Regions from separate parts of the Pseudarthrobacter raffinosi genome, predicted to be linked through region 3. Evidence: riboswitches for the same ligand, from Rfam matches in the RefSeq annotation. Region 3 holds a riboswitch; each other region holds the start of a gene.

Region 1 (2,259 bases), on a different contig from region 3:
TGGCCCGCTGCGTGCCGCGGTTGGCGAGCACCTGGATGATAGTGCTGACGGAGGCCGAGATGAGCGCGAACGTCAGCGCCGAGCGAAGGCTCGTGGGGGTGTCTTCATCCCTGCCGGTCGGGGGCTTCCGGCCGGTGGACTTTTCCCATACGGTATTGACCATCTTGGTGCCGACGAATCCGGCGCCGAGGCTGATTGCAGTGCCGAGCAGCTTGATGAACAGGTTCATTCGTTGAACTCCTTTTGAGCGGATCCGGGATTGTCTTTAGCCTAACCCGCATGCATGGACTCCAGAATCTCCCGCAGGGCCTCCACCACGAGATCATGGTCCTGTTGCTGGGGCAGGCCCGAGACCGTTACCGTGGCCACTGCACCCACACCGGTGACGTAGACCGGGAAGCAGCCGCCGTGCGGGGCATAGGTGGACTCGTCGAACCAGCCGTGGTCCTCGATCCGGCCGCCGTGCAGCCTGCCGCGGAGGCCCACCAGCAGCGACGGGATCTCATACCTGGCGGCGGTGCGCTGCTTGGCCCGGACCCAGTGCTCGTTGTCCGGGGTGGCGCCGTCCAAGGCCACGTGGAACAGGACCTGGTCACCCTTGGTGATGTCGATCGCGATGGGCAGCTTCCGGCTCTTGCCCAGCTCCACCAGGAGCAGCCCGAGGTTGAGGGAGTCGTCCTTGCTGAAATGCGGAAACTGCAGCTCGTTGATCTCGGCTTCGACCCGGGCAATCAGGGCCTCAAGCAGCCCCGCCGGCTGGGGCACTGTCGAATCGGGATTGAACGCAGTCACAGTCGGGTTGTTGGCAGTCATGGCCCACAATCTACCCCGCCCGCGGTGTAAACTGGAGCACGCCCATCAGGGCAGATTTAATACGACAGGGGAGCGCCGCCGTCGGACATCACTGGCATTGCCAGGGAACCGCAGGTGGGCGCTGAGAGTGCGGACAGCCGCAGACCCTCGAACCTGATCCGGTTAGTACCGGCGCAAGGGAGTCGAGTTCTCGAAGTGTCCGGAAACGGCGGCAGCGCCGCACGCCGGGGCACTTTCCCCTCCTGTTCCTCAGGAGGACCAAAATGACAACTGCAGCAATCAAAAAGACCGGCAATACCTGGCGTGTTGTGGACATCGTGGTGGCGGCGCTCATCGCCATCACCGGCGGCGTGATCTTCTGGGCCTGGTCCCAGGGCGCCGGCATCGTCTCCGCCCCCATGAACGCCGTTTACCCCCCGCTGACCGGCCTGATCGCCGGTGGCTGGATGATCCCGGCAGTGCTGGGCATGCTCATCATCCGCAAACCCGGCGCGGCGCTCTTCTGCGAAGCGGTGGCCGCCACCGGCGAACTCATCATGGGCTCGCAGTACGGCGCCACCGTGCTGATCTCCGGACTCCTCCAGGGCCTGGGCGCCGAACTGGTGTTCTTCCTGCTGGTGTACGGCAACTTCCGGTTCAAGTCCTTCCTGCACCAGAAGTACAACCTCATCGCCGCGCTGCTGGCCGGTGCCGGCGCGGGCCTGTTCTGCGGCCTCAATGACTCGTTCCTGCCGTGGGGCTGGAACATCGCCTACGAGCCCGCCGACAAGCTCGCGTACATCGCGTTCTGCACCATCTCCGGCGCGGTGATTGCGGGCGCGCTGTCCTGGATCGCCACCCGCGGCCTGGCCAGGACCGGCGTGCTGAGCTCGTTCGCATCCCGGAAGGCAGCTTCGGAGCCCTTCTTCAACTGATGACCGCTTCCGACGCCGGCGCTTCCGGAGTACGCCCCGCCGCGGTGTCCGCCCGTGGCTGGGGCTGGTGGCATGCCGGACGTTCCGCCCCCGCCGTCCGGGGGCTCGACCTCGACATCGCTCCCGGCGAGCGGGTGCTGCTGCTGGGCCCATCGGGCGCGGGCAAGTCAACGCTGCTGCATGCGCTCGCAGGAGTGCTGGGGGATGAAGGGGACGACGCCGACGAAACCGGTTCGCTGCTGATCGACGGTGTGGTGCCGCGCGGGCAGCGCGGCCGCTCGGGACTGATGCAGCAGGATCCGGAAACGCAGGTGGTTCTTTCGCGCCTGGGCGACGACGTCGCCTTCGGCGCCGAGAACCTCGCCGTTCCGCGGGACGAGATCTGGCGCCGCGTCCATGAAGCGCTCGACGACGTCGGGCTGCGAAGTGCCGGGGGCGGCGGTTTGAACGCCGGCGGGCTCCCGCTGGACCACCCGACGTCGGCCCTGTCCGGCGGGCAGAAGCAGCGCCTGGCGCTGGCCGGGATCCTCGC
Region 2 (2,259 bases), on a different contig from region 3:
ATAGTGAGGAACGCCACTTCCGTCAGGTCAGCACCCGGCAACTCGTGCGCGGCCACTGCCGCTTCCGCGTCCCGGACCGCCTCCGCCGGGTAGGGCCCCGGCAGTTCCAGCTCGGTCCGCAGGGCGCTCAGCGCCGCCGCGAGGTCGTTCGTCTGCTCGTGGACATTGGGGGCCAACCTATGATGTGACACGAAAATCAGGTTAGCTCGATTTCCACGGATCGTGCACGCCCGCCGCACGCCACGCGGTGGATTGTCAGGATGCGCCGGCGTCCAGGGCCGCCAGAAGTGCCACGGCCGCCGCTGCGGGGTCCGAGGCTTCGGTGATGGCACGCACCACAACAATCCTGCCGGCGCCGGCCTCCACCACCTGCTCCACGTTGCCGAGATCGATGCCTCCGATGGCAAACCAGGGCAGCGTGGCCTGGGTGCCACCGGCAGCGCGGACGGCTTCGGCCGCGTACCGCACCAGGTCAAGGCCGACGGCGGCCCGGCCCGGTTTCGTCGGCGTGGCCCAGACCGGTCCTACGCAGAAGTAGTCCAGGCCGCCTTGGTCAGTCAGCCCACCGGACAGCCGGATGGCCCCTTCGATCTGCTCGGCGGTGTGCGTGGAAAGGCCGATCGCGGCTGGTGCCCCGAGCAGCGTGCGGGCGGAAGCGACCGGCAGATCCTTCTGCCCGATGTGGAAGACGGGGGCGCCGGACAGCAGCGCGATATCGGCACGGTCATTGACTGCCCACAGCTTTCCGTGGCGTTCGGCCGCGGCCTGAAGCACGGCCAGCAGCTCCAGCTCCTCGGCTGCCTCGATGGCCTTGTCCCGGAGCTGGATGATGTCCACGCCGCCGGCAAACGCCGCGTCCACAAACTCGCCAAAGTCCCCGCGGTCCCGGCGCGCGTCGGTGCACAGGTACAGCTTGACGCTGTGCGGGAGGCCGGTGTTTGTGCCGCCGGCGGGGTCTGTTCCGGTCAAGGATTCGGGAGCGGCGGAGGGGGCGGAGGGCGTGCCTGCAGCGGCGAAGGATTGCGCGTTCATGGAAACCAGCCTAAGTCCCCTAAACTGGGCGGGTACTGCGGGAGCCCGTTGCAGCCGTCACAAAGCGGCCGGGCTGAGAGGGCGTCAGAGCCGACCGCTTGACCTGATCCGGCTAGTACCGGCGTAGGGAAGGAACATATGCCCCCCGCAATAAGCAGCCCACCTGGGCCTGCACCAGCCAGCACCGCCGCCGTCCTGCATGCCGACGTGGCAGTCATCGGCGGCGGAGTCATCGGCCACGCCGTAGCCTGGGAGGCCCGACGATCCGGCCGTTCCGTCGTGCTGATCGATGACGCGCCCGGCAACGGCGCCAGCTGGGCAGCCGCCGGCATGCTGGCCCCTGTGAGCGAACTGCATTACCAGGAGGAAGACCTCCTTGAGCTGATGCTTGCATCTTCCGGCCTGTGGCCTGCCTTTGCGGCGGACCTCGCCCTGGCCGGGGCTGGCGATACCGGATATCTGACGACGCCGACCCTCGCCATCGGCGCGGACGCTGCGGACCGCCGGGCGCTGATGGACCTCCGGGCCGTGCAGCAGGCCAGCGGCCTGGTGGTGGAACCCCTGACTGTCCGTGAGGCCAGGACCAGGGAATCCCTGCTCAGCCCGGCCATATCCTGCGCCCTGGACATCCCCGCCGACCACCAGGTGGATCCACGGAAGCTGGTGGCGTGCCTCCAGGAAGTCCTGGCCATCCACGAACCGGGAGCAGGAACAGCCGTGGCAGGTGCCCGCGGGGGATTCGCCGTTGACCAACGGGCTGCTTCCCTTCTTTGGGAGGACGGCCGTGTCAGCGGGGCGAGGCTCGCCCACGGCGGAAGCGTCCAGGCCGGGGAGACCATCGTGGCCAACGGATTGCAGGCGGGGTCGCTGGATGGCCTCCCGGTTGGACTGCACCTGCCCCTGCGGCCCGTCTACGGTGACATCCTGCGGCTGGCTGTTCCGCGGCACCTGCGCCAGCTCCTCACCTCCACTGTCCGCGGAATGGTCCATGGTGTGCCGGTCTACATCGTTCCCCGGCAGGACGGCACGGTGGTGATCGGGGCTACGCAGCGAGAGGATGCCCTCGCAGGGACGGGCGACGCCGCTGTCTCGGCCGGCGGCGTCTATCAGTTGCTGCGTGACGCCCAAGTCCTGGTGCCGGCCGTCTCGGAGCTTGAACTCCTGGAATGCACGGCCCGGGCAAGGCCGGCGACCCCGGACAACGCACCTCTCCTCGGCCGCGTACCG
Region 3 (2,259 bases):
ACTTGGCGAAGATTTCGCACAGCTCGTCGAAGTGGGTGTAGAGGAAGTTCTCCTGGTGGTGCGCCAGGCACCACCCGGCCATGATCGCGCCGCCCCGGGAGACGATGCCGGTAACGCGGTTGGCCGTCAGCGGCACGTAACGCAGCAGCACACCGGCGTGGATGGTCATGTAGTCCACCCCCTGCTCGCACTGCTCGATGACCGTGTCCCGGTAGATCTCCCACGTCAGGGCGTTGGCCTCCCCGTTGACCTTCTCCAGCGCCTGGTAAATGGGCACCGTACCGATGGGCACGGGGGAGTTGCGGATGAGCCATTCCCGGGTGGTGTGGATGTCGTCTCCGGTGGACAGGTCCATCACCGTGTCGGCGCCCCACTGGGTGGCCCATTGGAGTTTGTCCACTTCCTCGGCAATGGAGCTGGTCACTGCCGAGTTGCCGATGTTGGCGTTGATCTTGACCAGGAAGGCCTTGCCGATGATCATCGGTTCGGATTCCGGGTGGTTGATGTTGTTGGGGATGATGGCGCGGCCGGCGGCGACTTCGCTGCGGACCAGTTCCACATCACAGTTTTCGCGGAGGGCGATGAACTGCATCTCGGGGGTGATGACACCCTGCCGCGCATAATGCATCTGCGTGACGGTCCGGCCGCCGACGGCGCGGCGGGGCACCGGCTGCGCGCCCTTCCACTCCGCAGAGGCTGCGCCGCGGCGGACGGCCGACTTGCCGTCGTCGAGCAGGTTCCGCTCCCGGCCGCTGTAGGGCTCAGTGTCTCCGCGGGCGGCGATCCACTCTGAGCGGAACGGGTTGAGGCCCACCACCGGATCGCTGCCCGGTCCCGCCGTGCGGTAGGTCCGGAAAGGCCCGTTCGGCGCGCCGTTTGGCGACGGTTCGAGGGCGATCTCGGTCACGGGAACCCGGATCCCGGTGGCGTCATCAGTGATAAACGCCAGCGAGTGGGACTTCAGTGACTGGGTTTCAGGCTGGAGCGTTTGATCCACGTCGGTTTCATTTTGGACGGGGATCAGCTGTGTTTCTTGTGTATTCAATGAATACTCACTTCCTTCGCCGGCATTACCCGGACAGGTTCAACGGTCGCAGGCTGCGTCAGCCCGATCTCAGCCCGTGCAAGGGCTCCCGTGTGGTCAAGTCGAAGCTACCACAGGCCGAGGGTGGACTGGTGACAGCAATCACGGGAAAGCGGTCGCAATCAGTCTGCTTCGCCACTTGAATTAAATTGAAGCTTCAAGTAAATTAGAACCATAGCCGCCTTCCATCCGAAGGCCAACGGACCGGGAGTGTTCAAATGACTGCGGAAGCCACCAGCCGGGATCTCCTTCCTGCCGACCTCTCCATGGGCACCGTGATGCTCAAGGTGGGCGACATGAAGCTGATGACCGACTACTACCAGCGTGCGCTCGGCCTGGAGGTCGTCGCAGAACAGGACGGCGGCGTCTATCTTGGCCGCCTTCAACGCCCGCTGGTCCATCTCGCGGCCGCCCCGTCCTTGAATCTGCCTGGCAGGGGAGAGGCCGGGCTGTTCCACACCGCACTGCTGTTTGACGACCAGGCTTCGCTGGCCGCCACGGTAGCCACCGCCGCCCAGTACGAACCCCGGTCCTTCACCGGCAGCGCCGACCACCTCGTCAGCGAGGCCTTCTACTTCAACGACCCCGAAGGCAACGGCATCGAACTGTACTGGGACAGGCCCCGCGAAAACTGGTCCTGGAACGGGAAGGCTGTAGTGATGGACAGCCTGGCACTGCCGCCGCAGCGCTACCTCGAGCAGCACCTGACCCAGGAATCCGTGGCCGGCCAGCGGGCCAGCGAAGCCGGCGTGGGCCACGTCCACCTCCAGGTGGGCGACGTCCAGTCAGCGCACGATTTCTACGTGGGCACGCTGGGCTTCGAAAAGACCGCCGGCTGGCACGGGCAGGCGCTGTTTGTCTCCGCGGGCCGGTATCACCACCACATGGCCATGAACGTCTGGAACAGCCGCGGAGCCGGTCCCCGCAAGGACACCCTGGGCCTCGGCGAAGTGCTCATCGAGGTCCCTTCCGGGGATGACGTCGGAGCGCTCGCCGACCGCCTGAAGGTCGCCGGTGTAGCCTCGCACCACACGGGCGCCGAGCTTCGCTTCGAGGACCCGTGGCGCAACAATATCCGTGTCGCCGTCCGCTGAGTGCGGATGCCAAATGTGCGGACTGCCTTGTACTAGGCTGATTCTGAACGGCCGGGGCGGCACTTGCTGCTGCCCTTCCAG

The links. A riboswitch is a leader RNA that binds a small molecule or an ion and turns the genes downstream of it on or off. The one in region 3 is predicted to bind thiamine pyrophosphate.
Region 1: it holds a riboswitch for thiamine pyrophosphate, as region 3 does, so the genes downstream of both, NG697_RS11860 (ECF transporter S component) here and thiC (phosphomethylpyrimidine synthase ThiC) in region 3, are expected to answer to the same signal.
Region 2: it holds a riboswitch for thiamine pyrophosphate, as region 3 does, so the genes downstream of both, thiO (glycine oxidase ThiO) here and thiC (phosphomethylpyrimidine synthase ThiC) in region 3, are expected to answer to the same signal.

The regions. Positions count from the first base shown of each region.
Region 1 covers NZ_JAMXBG010000010.1:107,222-109,480, reverse strand. The annotation lists gene NG697_RS11870 (DUF4235 domain-containing protein) at 1-229, opposite strand, end outside; gene NG697_RS11865 (heme-degrading domain-containing protein) at 271-813, opposite strand; TPP riboswitch at 870-1,011, shown strand; gene NG697_RS11860 (ECF transporter S component) at 1,077-1,727, shown strand; gene NG697_RS11855 (ABC transporter ATP-binding protein) at 1,727-2,259, shown strand, end outside.
Region 2 covers NZ_JAMXBG010000012.1:8,448-10,706, forward strand. The annotation lists gene NG697_RS12835 (RNB domain-containing ribonuclease) at 1-191, opposite strand, end outside; gene thiE (thiamine phosphate synthase) at 256-1,032, opposite strand; TPP riboswitch at 1,060-1,180, shown strand; gene thiO (glycine oxidase ThiO) at 1,171-2,259, shown strand, end outside.
Region 3 covers NZ_JAMXBG010000002.1:154,553-156,811, forward strand. The annotation lists gene thiC (phosphomethylpyrimidine synthase ThiC) at 1-1,045, opposite strand, end outside; TPP riboswitch at 1,040-1,147, opposite strand; gene NG697_RS02495 (VOC family protein) at 1,303-2,178, shown strand.